2 regions of the Pseudomonas sp. FW215-R2 genome follow, and region 2 is predicted to be linked to the other one. Evidence: predicted binding sites of a transcription regulator. Region 2 holds the regulator's gene; the other holds the start of a gene.

Region 1 (5,420 bases), on a different contig from region 2:
GTATAGCGTGAGCAGGCGTGTGAATACACGCGCGCAAATGCGAATGCAGCGGACGAGTGGCCCCGGCGCGCGCATTAAACAAGAAAGCCCCTCAAAGAGGGGCTTTCCGTTACAGCTTTTTACAAAGCATCGATATCAGGTCATCTGAATGATGGTCTGCATGATGGTGCTCTGGGTGGAGATGGTCTTGGCGTTCGCCTGATAGTTGCTCTGGCCCTTGATCAGGTCTACCAGTTCGTTGGTCAGGTTAACGTTGGACTCTTCCAGCGAGTTGGACTGGATGGAGCCCAGGGTGCCGGTTTCCGGAGCGTCATAACCCGGAATGCCCGACGCGAAGGTTTCCTTCCAGCTGGTGCCGCCGATCGCTTGCAGGCCTTGTTCGTTGGTGAAGCTGGCCAGCGCAACCTGGCCGATGGCCTTGTTCTGGTTGTTGCTGAAGTTTGCGAACAGGGTACCGGTGCCGTCGATGGTCAGGTTAGTGATCTGGCCAGTGGCATAGCCGTCCTGAGTCGGGATCGAGCGCGCGGTGTCGGCGTTGTACTGAGTGGTACTGGCCATCGAAATGGTGATGCCGGCCGGGTTTGCTGCTGCACCGTTAGGCTTGAAGGTACCGTTGACGACATTGCCTGGTACCCAACCGCTGATCTTCAGGTCACTGCTGATCACCGGACCAGGCAGAGTGCTGACCTGAGTCAGCTTGCCAGCAGAGTCGAAGGTCATGGTCGAAGGCACCGGGGCGGTGGTTTTCGGATCACTGCCGGTAGCGTCCGGGTTGCGACCGTCGACCAGGGTGTAGACCTTCCAGGTGTTGGCACCGGTTTTCACCACGTACTGATCCATCGGGTGCATGTTGCCCTGGCTGTCATAGATCGGGGTGCTGAACGACTTGGTGTAGGTCGCCAGGTTGGTCGGGTCGAATTTGCCGGCTGGAACCGTGTCGTCGATCACCGGAGCGGTCGAGTTCAGGTTGATGGTCGAAGTCACCAGCGAAGTGGACTTCGGTGCCAGGTTCGAGGTGTCGATCTTCAGGTCGGTCAGTACGCCGTTGATGACCTTGCCGTTGGCATCCACACCATAACCTTGCAGGCGCGAGGTGTAGTCGGTGTTGGTGATGAAACCCTTGTCGTCGACCTTGAACGTACCGGCACGGGTATAGGAAATCGAGCCGTTGTTGCTCATGGTGAAGAAACCGGAGCCGTTGATACCCATGTCCAGCACGTTACCGGTGTTGTTGATGTCACCCTGGGTGAACTGCTGGGAAACGTTGGCCAGGCGCACGCCGTTGCCGATGACCTTGCTGCCGCTACCCAGGCGAGTCGCCGAGTAGACGTCTTCGAATTCTGCGCGAGACGATTTGAAACCGGCGGTCGCGACGTTGGCGATGTTGTTGCCGGTCACGTCCAGTTGCTTGTTGGCTGCATAGAGACCGCTAAGGCCGATATTGAAAGACATATTCCACTCCTTTGTGCCGGTTAGTCGGCTCTATATACCAATGGTTTGTACTTTGGACAGGGCAACGGTGCCCTTGCCGGACAGGTTGAGCATCAGCTCGCCGCCGGTCTGGCTGATCGTCACGCTGGTGACGGTGGCCGGCAGGTAGGTCGCCATATCGGTCGCGGTGCCGTTGATCGATGCGTTGGCCTTGACGGTATAGGTACCGGTCTTGACCAGGTTGCCGTCCTTGTCCTTGCCGTCCCAGGTGAAGCTCGCGGCGCCTGCGGCGCGACTGCCCAGATCGAGGGTGCGAACAATCGTGCCGCTGCTGTCGGTGATGCTGACGGTGCCGCCGGCAATCGACGACGGAACGGTGACCGAACCGGTCATGCCTTTGCTCGGATCGTCGAGCTGGACCGAGTTGGTCTGCACGATCACGTTGCGACCGACCAGCGAAGAAGCCTGCAGGGCTTGCGACGAGTTGTAATTGCCGGCCAGCGAACTCACGGTGCTGTTGAGGGTAGTAATACCCTCGAGGCTGCTGAACTGCGCCAACTGGGCAACGAATGCGCTGTTGTCCTGCGGGTCGAGCGGGTTCTGGTTTTTCAGCTGGGTTACCAGCAATTGCAGGAACGCGTCCTTGCCCAGGGCCTGGCCGCCGGTGGAACTGTTAGTGGCCGAAGCAATGCCATCGGTTGTCGAACTGGTCTTTTTCGACGAGTTCGCCAGGATGTCCTTCATGCTCAGGCTGCTGGTGGTATCGGAAACACTCATGGCAGTCGCCCCTTATTACTGACCGAGGGTCAGTACCTTCTGCATCATGGTTTTGGCCGTGTTCATCATTTCGGCGTTGGTCTGGAACGAACGGCTCGCGGAAATCATGTCAGCCATTTCTTCCACCACGTTGACGTTCGGGTAGTAGACGTAGCCCTTGGCGTCGGCGGCCGGATGGTTCGGCTCGTAGCGCGCTTCGAGGTTGCTCTGGTCTTCGACCACGCCCATGACCTGCACGCCCTGGCCGGCCGCGTCCTGGTTCTGGAACAGCGAGTTGCTGCCGCCGCTCTGGCCGCCCTGGAACATGGTGGCGAACACCGGGTGACGGGCGCGATAGGTCTGGTCGATGCTCGACGAGACGGTTTCGGCGTTGGCGATGTTCGAAGCCACGGTGTTCAAACGCGTGGTCTGTGCGCTCATGCCGCTGCCGGCAATGTTGAAAACGCTGGACAGGGACATGGATTACTCTCCGCGCAGGGCTGACACCAGCCCTTTGAATTTGCTGTTGAGCAGCGTGAAGCTGGCCTGGAAGCCGACGGCGTTTTCCGCGTAGTTCGACTGTTCCAGCTGGGCATCAACGGTGTTCTGGTCGATCGACGGCTGCATCGGCGTGCGATACATCAGCGACTCGTCGCCATTGCCCAGACCTTCAGCTTCGATGTGACGGCTGTTGGTCATGTTCAGGGCGATAGTGCCGTTGGCGTTCTTCTGGCTCTGTGCCTCGAGCACTTTGGAGAACTCCAGATCCCGAGCCTTGTAGTTCGGGGTGTCGGCGTTGGCGATGTTGTTGGCCAGGACTTCGGCACGCTGGGCGCGGAAGCCCAGGGCTTTTTCGTGAATTCCGAGCGCTTTATCGAAGCTGATGCTCATGTCGGGAACCTTCAGGTGACCGGGTTTTTCGTAACTGGGTTATAGCAAGCGTCGTGCCAGTTTTAAAAAGCCCCGGATTCCGGGGCTTTGCAGGTGATCGGCAATGCGGCAATGCCAGAAAAGCGGCAACGGGTTTCCGCCGGATGCCGCTTTTCTGCCGCTTGCCGTCCCTGCAAAAACGGCCAGGCATAAAAAAACGGGAGCCCCTGAGGACTCCCGTTTTTTTGTGTTGCCGGTGCCAATCACTTCGCCTGGTAAATGATCCCCGGGCTGCACTGGACCATCTGGTAATGGTCCGGCAAACCGTTCAGCGCTTCGGAAGCGCCGAGGAACAGATAACCGCCCGGCTTCAGCGTGCTGTGGATACGCAACAGGATGTCTTTCTTCACCTCGGCGGAGAAGTAGATCAGCACGTTGCGGCAGAACACGATGTCGAACTTGCCAAGGCTTGCGTAGCTGTCGAGCAGGTTGAACGAGCGGAATTCCACCCGGTTCTTGATCGGCGCCTTGATCACCCAGCGCCCCGGCCCTTTCGGGTCGAAGTAGCGCTGCAGACGATCGGCGGACAAGCCGCGACCGATCGCCAGGCTGTCGTACTCGCCGGTCTTGCAGTTGGTCAGCATGCTGCCGGACAGATCCGTGGCAACGATCTGTACGCCCATTTTCAACTGACCGATGTTGGTCCGTTCGAACTCGTCGATCGACATCGACAGCGAATAGGGTTCCTGACCCGACGAGCACGCCGCCGACCAGATCCGCAGACGCTGGTTGGGAGCGGCCTTGATCGCCTCGGGCAGCACCTTGTTCTTCAAGACTTCAAACGGATAGGTGTCGCGAAACCACAGGGTTTCGTTGGTCGTCATGGCATCGACCACCTGCTCGCGCAAACCGCTGCGCGGCTGGGTCTGGATGCGCTGTACCAGCTCACCCAGGGACTTGATGCCTTGCTGCTCCATCAGTTTGTTGAGACGGCTCGAGACCAGGTACTGCTTGTTTTCACCGAGCAAAATGCCACAGGCTTTTTCCAGGAAGACCCGGAACTGTTCGAAATCCAAATTACCCGTAGACAAATGATGCCGCCTCTTAAATCGTGTTGATCGCCAGGGACGAAAAGTCCCTAGCTGATATCTGCTGCTTTGATCCGGTCGACTACCCGGGATGCCAGGTCATCAGGACGGAATTTGGCCAGGAAGTCATCGGCACCGACCTTCTTGACCATCGCCTGGTTGAACACACCCGACAACGAAGTATGCAGGATGATATGAAGCTTTTGCATGCGAGGGTCGCTGCGGATTTCGGCCGTCAGGGTGTACCCGTCCATCTCCGGCATCTCGATGTCGGAGATCATCATCAGGAACTCTTCTTCCGGCTTCTTGCCCTCATCGACCAGCTTGCGCAGGTAATCCAGCGCCTGCTTGCCGTCGTTCAGCGCCACCACTTCAACGCCAACCGTCTGCAGGCAACGCGTCACCTGCTTGCGCGCCACCGACGAGTCATCGACCGTCAGCACCCGCAGAGACAGCGCCTTGCTCTGGGTCTCGACATCCACCACGCCGACCGAAATCGCTTCCGGTGTCGGTGCGACTTCCGCCAGCACCTTCTCGACGTCGATGATTTCGACTAACTGATTGTCCACCCGAGTCACAGCGGTCAGGTAATGATCTCGACCGGTCCCCTTGGGTGGCGGATGGATCTCTTCCCAGTTCATGTTGACGATACGTTCCACCGAGCGGACCAGGAAACCCTGGGTCTTGGTGTTGTATTCCGTGATGATCACGAACGGACTGTTCTTGTCTTTCAACGCCCCGGAGCCGGTTGCCATTGCCAGATCAAGGATCGGAATGGTCGCCCCCCGGATATTCGCCACCCCGCACACGACAGGACTGGACTTGGGCATCAGCGTCAGTTGCGGGCACTGCAGCACTTCCCGAACCTTGAACACGTTGATCCCGTAGAGTTGCTGGCCGTCGAGACGGAACAACAACAGCTCCAGGCGATTCTGCCCCACCAGTTGCGTGCGCTGGTTCACCGAATCCATTACACCAGCCATGCCCAGACTCCTACACCAACGCCAAGTGTTGTTGCGACGCACATTCATTGCTAAACGGCACGGCGCTTGCTTTTTAACTCTTATGAACATTCAAACGACATTTTTCCGACGCCTGACATCCCCCCTTCGCAGAGGACTTTGCGCGGTGTCTGCCGCTTGCCTGTTTTTCGCGGGCAGCCCTGCCGTTGCTGATGCGGTTACCTTGCCTGACATGCTTATCGGCGTCACTCAGGGCTTTCTTGAATTCACCGTAGAAGACTATCTGGCTACCAGTCAAACGGAAGGGCGTTAT
Region 2 (5,420 bases):
ACGGGTTGGGCAGGCAGCGTACATCGAACACCAGATCCGCATCCACCGGCATGCCGCGTTTGAAACCGAACGACTCCACCAGAAACGCCGTGCCCGGCTCCGGCTGGTTCAGCAGCCGCAGCTTGATGGTGTCGCGCAACTGGTACAGGTTCAGATTGGTGGTGTTGACCTTCAGGTCGGCCAGATCGGCGATCGGGCCCAGCAGGGCCGTTTCATCGTTGATGGCTTCTGCCAGCGAACGATTGGCGCTGCTCAGCGGGTGGCGACGACGGGTTTCCGAAAAGCGCTTGAGCAGGGTTTCTTCATCGGCGTCCAGATACAGGACGTCGCACTGGATGTGCCGGCTGCGGACCTCTTCAAGCAACTCCGGAAAGCGCGAGAGATGACTGGGCAGATTGCGCGCATCGATCGATACCGCGACCAGTGGCTGAGACAGTTCCGTATGAATCAGTGCGCGCTCCGCCAGTTCCGGGAGCAGGCCGGCCGGCAAATTGTCGATGCAGTAGTAGCCGTTGTCCTCGAGGACATCCAGAGCGGTACTTTTGCCCGAGCCGGAGCGGCCACTGACGATGATCAAGCGCATGTTTAGTGCCCGTTTTGCTCGTCCAGGACAACCTGATACAAGGCTTCGTTGGTGGTGGCGCGACGCAATTTTTCGCGTACGTCCTTGCGGTCGAGCATGCTGGCGATCTGGCGCAGCAGTTCCAGGTGCGCATCGGTGGCGGCTTCCGGGACCAGCAGCACGAACAGCAGGTCGACCGGTGCACCATCGATGGCGTCGAAATCGATGGGCGCTTCAAGGTGCATCAAGGCGCTGATGGGGGATTCGCAACCCTTGAGGCGGCAATGGGGAATGGCGATGCCGTTGCCAAAACCGGTCGAGCCGAGTTTTTCACGGGCAATCAGTGCCTCGAAGACATCTTGCATCTCCAGATCCGGTACTTCCCGGGCGATCAGGTTGGCAATTTGTTCGAGGGCTTTCTTTTTGCTGCCGCCCGGCACGTTCACGAGGGAACGGCCGGGGGTCAGGATGCTTTCAAGTCGGATCATGGGGGTGGGGGTTATCGACCGGTAGCGCCCTGAAGCAGGCTCTGGGTCTTTTCCTTATGCTTTTTGAGTTGTTTATCAAGCTTGTCGGTCAGCGCGTCGATCGCTGCGTACATATCGGTATGTTCCGCGTTTGCGACGACCTCGTTACCGGGAATATGCAGCGTGGCTTCGATTTTCTGCTTCAGCTTCTCGACGCACATCGTGACTTGCACGTTGGTGATCTTGTCGAAATGCCCCTCAAGCCTCTTGAGCTTTTGCTCAACGTACTCACGGAGAGGTTGGGTAACTTCCAGTTGGTGTCCACTGATGTTGACTTGCATACAGCTTCTCCTTCGTTGCCAGTGCATAAAGCGGCAGGCCGAAGAGCCTGCCACTGGAACGCTGTAACGTGGCTTACATCAACCGCTTGCGTTCGCTCGAAGGCGCGATCCCGAGGGATTCGCGGTACTTGGCGACGGTGCGGCGAGCCACCTGAATGCCTTGTGCCTCCAGTAAACCAGCGATCTTGCTGTCACTCAACGGCTTTTTCTGATTTTCCGCGGCAACCAGTTTCTTGATGATCGCGCGGATCGCCGTGGACGAGCATTCGCCGCCTTCGGAGGTGCTGACGTGGCTGGAGAAAAAGTATTTCAGTTCATAAATGCCCCGGGGGGTATGCATGAATTTTTGCGTGGTCACCCGGGAAATCGTCGACTCGTGCATGCCCACCGCTTCGGCGATGTCATGCAGCACGAGAGGCTTCATGGCTTCGTCGCCGTATTCAAGAAAGCCGCGCTGATGCTCGACGATCTGGGTGGCCACTTTCATCAGGGTTTCGTTGCGGCTCTGCAGGCTCTTGATGAACCAGCGGGCTTCCTGCAACTGATTGCGCATGAAGGTGTTGTCGGCGCTGGTGTCGGCGCGGCGCACGAAACCGGCGTACTGGGCGTTGACCCGCAGGCGCGGCACCGATTCCTGGTTCAGTTCGACCAGCCAGCGCTCGTTGTCCTTGCGCACGATGACGTCAGGCACCACGTACTCGGCTTCGGTGGACTCGATCTGCGAACCGGGGCGCGGGTTGAGGCTCTGCACCAGTTCGATGACCTGGCGCAGTTCATCTTCCTTGAGCTTCATGCGGCGCATCAGCTGGCTGTAGTCGCGGCTGCCGAGCAGGTCGATGTAATCGGTGACCAGACGCTTGGCTTCCGCCAGCCAAGGAGTCTTGGCCGACAGCTGGCGCAATTGCAGCAGCAGGCATTCGCCCAGGTTGCGTGCGCCGATGCCGGCAGGTTCGAATTGCTGGATGCGGTGCAGGACGGCTTCGATCTCGTCCAGCTCGATGTCGAGCTCCGGATCGAAGGCGTCGAGAATTTCTTCGAGGGTTTCGTCGAGGTAGCCCTGATTGTTGATGCAGTCGATCAGGGTGACGGCGATCAGGCGATCGGTGTCGGACATCGGCGCCAGGTTCAGTTGCCACAGCAGGTGGCTTTGCAGGCTCTCGCCGGCGGAGGTACGGGTGGTGAAGTCCCACTCGTCGTCATCGCTGCTCGGCAGGCTGCTGGCACTGGTCTGGTAGACGTCTTCCCAGGCGGTGTCGACGGGGAGTTCGTTGGGGATTCGCTCGTTCCATTCGCCATCCTCTAGATTGTCGACCGTCGGTGCGGTCTCCTGATAGGAGGGTTCCTGGATCTCGGTGTTGGGCTTCTGTTCGGCGTTGTCGGCCATGGGATCGGAGTTGTCGAAGTCGTCGCCGTCTTCCTGGCGTTCGAGCATCGGATTGGATTCCAGAGCCTCCTGGATTTCCTGTTGCAGATCCAGGGTCGACAATTGGAGCAGGCGGATGGCCTGTTGCAGCTGCGGTGTCATCGTCAGCTGCTGGCCCATTCTCAAGACTAGCGATGGTTTCATGGCAGGGGCTTAACACCTTATTCGCCGGCGCTATGCGCCATCCACTACAGGGCGCCGAAGCGCCAAACTTAAGCAAATTATATGCCTGAAACTGTCGTGTTTGCCTAGAGCGCTGTAACAATAAAAGCGTATAAAAGTGCGCTTCAACGTTACAGCACCCGGACGGCTGGTCGAATGCTGTCGCGCTTACAGGCGGAACTCGTGACCCAGATACACTTCCTTCACCAGATCGTTGGCGAGGATGGTCGCGGAGTCGCCTTCGGCGATCAGTTGGCCGTCATTGACGATGTAGGCCGTTTCGCAGATATCCAGCGTCTCGCGGACGTTGTGGTCGGTGATCAGTACACCGATGCCCTTGGCCTTGAGGTGGTGAATGATCTGCTTGATGTCACCCACGGAGATCGGGTCGACACCGGCGAACGGTTCGTCGAGCAGAATGAACTTCGGTGCAGTGGCCAGTGCGCGGGCGATTTCCACCCGGCGACGCTCACCACCGGACAGGCTCATGCCGAGGTTGTCGCGGATGTGGCTGATGTGGAACTCCTGCAGCAGGCTTTCCAGCTCCTTGCGACGACCGGCCTTGTCGAGCTCCTGACGGGTCTCGAGGATGGCCATGATGTTGTCGGCCACCGAAAGTTTGCGAAAGATCGACGCTTCCTGTGGCAGATAGCCGATACCGGCCTTGGCGCGACCGTGCATCGGCTGGTGGCTGACATCCAGGTCGTCGATCAGCACGCGACCCTGATCGGCCTGCACCAGGCCGACGATCATGTAGAAGCAGGTGGTCTTGCCGGCGCCGTTGGGGCCGAGCAGGCCGACGATCTGACCGCTGTCGATCGACAGGCTGACATCGCGCACGACCTGGCGGCTTTTATAGGCCTTGGCCAGGTGCTGAGCTTTCAGAGTTGCCATTACTGGGATTTCTCGTCGGTTTTCTTCTTCGGCTGGATCACCATGTCAATGCGCGGACGCGCTTCGGTGACCTTGTTGCCGGTGGCACGACCCGCGCTGGCCAGCTTTTTCACCGTGTCATAGACGATTTTCTCGCCCTGAGTGGTGTTGTTGTCCTTGTCGACGACTTTCGCCTTGTCGATCAGCACAACGCGGTTTTGCGCGGCGTGGTACTGGATGGTCACGCCCCAGCCCTGTACAGGCTTGGTGTCGCCAGCCGTCTGCAACTGCTCGAAGTAGGCAAGGTTGCCCACCGAGGTCACGACGTCGATATCGCCGGTCGGGGTGCGGGTGATGGTCACGGTGTTGCCTTTGACGATCATCGAACCCTGAGTGATGATCACGTCACCTTTATAGGTGGCAACGCCATTCTTGTCGTCCAGCTGGGCATCGTCGGCCTGAATGCGGATTGGCTGCTCTTGATCGTTCGGCAGAGCCCAGGCGCTCACGCTTCCCAGTGCTGCGCCCAGACTGAGCAAAATAGGGAGGGTTTTAACGAGCCTCATACTGTCCTCTTACGTTCGATAGCAGGTGTATCCTGCTTTCCTTCAAATACGCTTTCATTCCCACGCCGGTCGATACACCGCCAGCGCCGTCGATTCTAACGGGTTGCTGGGTCTGCGCATATTGTTGCTGCGGGAACACTGTCATGCGAGTGGAGGTGATCAGGGTGTCGCGGTTCTTTTCATCGGTGCGCTTGACGCGAACCGAGTCGATCAGCTCGACCTCGGTGCCACCGGAATTCACTTCACCGCGCTCGCTGGTCACGTGCCACGGGAAGTCGGTGCCGCGATACATGTTCAGGTCGGGCTTGGTGACCAGTGTAATGTCGGTCGCCTTGACGTGCTCGGCCTTGTCGGAAGTCATTTCGTACTGCACCTTGCCGTCTTCCAGGTATTGCAAGGTGTGGGTGTTGGTCGCATACCAGTCGATCGGGCTCTCTTCTGCCGAGACAGGAGGCTTGTCGAGGAAGCGTTCCGGGCTGATGTTCCAGTAGCCGACCGCGCCGAAAATGGCCGCGATGCAACCGAACAGCAGTATGTTGCGAAACTTTTTGCTAAACATGGTTTGACTCACAAATACGCGTTATTGGCGGCATCGAGGCTGCCCTGGGCGCGCAGGATCAGTTCGCAGAATTCGCGGGCGGCACCCTCGCCACCACGGGCCTGAGTGACGCCATGGGCGTGCTCGCGCACAAAAGCGGCAGCGTTGGCCACCGCCATCCCCAGCCCCACCCGGCGAATCACCGGCAGGTCGGGCAGATCGTCGCCGAGATAGGCGACCTGTTCATAGCTTAGGCCCAGTTGATCGAGAAGGCCGTCGAGGACGACGAGTTTGTCTTCACGACCCTGAAACAGGTGCGGAATGCCCAGGTTTTTCGCCCGGCGTTCGACCACCGGGGTCTTGCGACCACTGATGATGGCCGTTTGCACGCCGGCGTTCATCAACATCTTGATGCCCTGGCCGTCGAGCGTATTGAAGGTCTTGAACTCGCTGCCGTCTTCAAGGAAGTACAGGCGCCCGTCGGTGAG

Evidence for each region. The regulator sigma-54, encoded in region 2, starts transcription at its own class of promoters, with help from an activator protein. The targets are predictions, from matches to a motif close to ANTGGCATNNANNTTGCTNT.
Region 1: the regulator sigma-54 is predicted to act here: its motif matches at 3,120-3,139, upstream of flgB (flagellar basal body rod protein FlgB).

The regions. Positions count from the first base shown of each region.
Region 1 is NZ_JBYTBO010000011.1:119,295-124,714, forward strand. It holds gene flgE (flagellar hook protein FlgE) at 136-1,452, opposite strand; gene flgD (flagellar hook assembly protein FlgD) at 1,483-2,208, opposite strand; gene flgC (flagellar basal body rod protein FlgC) at 2,224-2,667, opposite strand; gene flgB (flagellar basal body rod protein FlgB) at 2,671-3,078, opposite strand; gene cheR (protein-glutamate O-methyltransferase CheR) at 3,321-4,148, opposite strand; gene AC3WRD_RS17040 (chemotaxis protein CheV) at 4,196-5,128, opposite strand; gene flgA (flagellar basal body P-ring formation chaperone FlgA) at 5,211-5,420, shown strand, end outside.
Region 2 is NZ_JBYTBO010000003.1:199,302-204,721, forward strand. It holds gene rapZ (RNase adapter RapZ) at 1-583, opposite strand, end outside; gene ptsN (PTS IIA-like nitrogen regulatory protein PtsN) at 586-1,050, opposite strand; gene hpf (ribosome hibernation-promoting factor, HPF/YfiA family) at 1,062-1,370, opposite strand; gene AC3WRD_RS05815 (RNA polymerase factor sigma-54) at 1,444-2,937, opposite strand; gene lptB (LPS export ABC transporter ATP-binding protein) at 3,124-3,849, opposite strand; gene lptA (lipopolysaccharide transport periplasmic protein LptA) at 3,849-4,394, opposite strand; gene lptC (LPS export ABC transporter periplasmic protein LptC) at 4,381-4,953, opposite strand; gene AC3WRD_RS05835 (KdsC family phosphatase) at 4,962-5,420, opposite strand, start outside.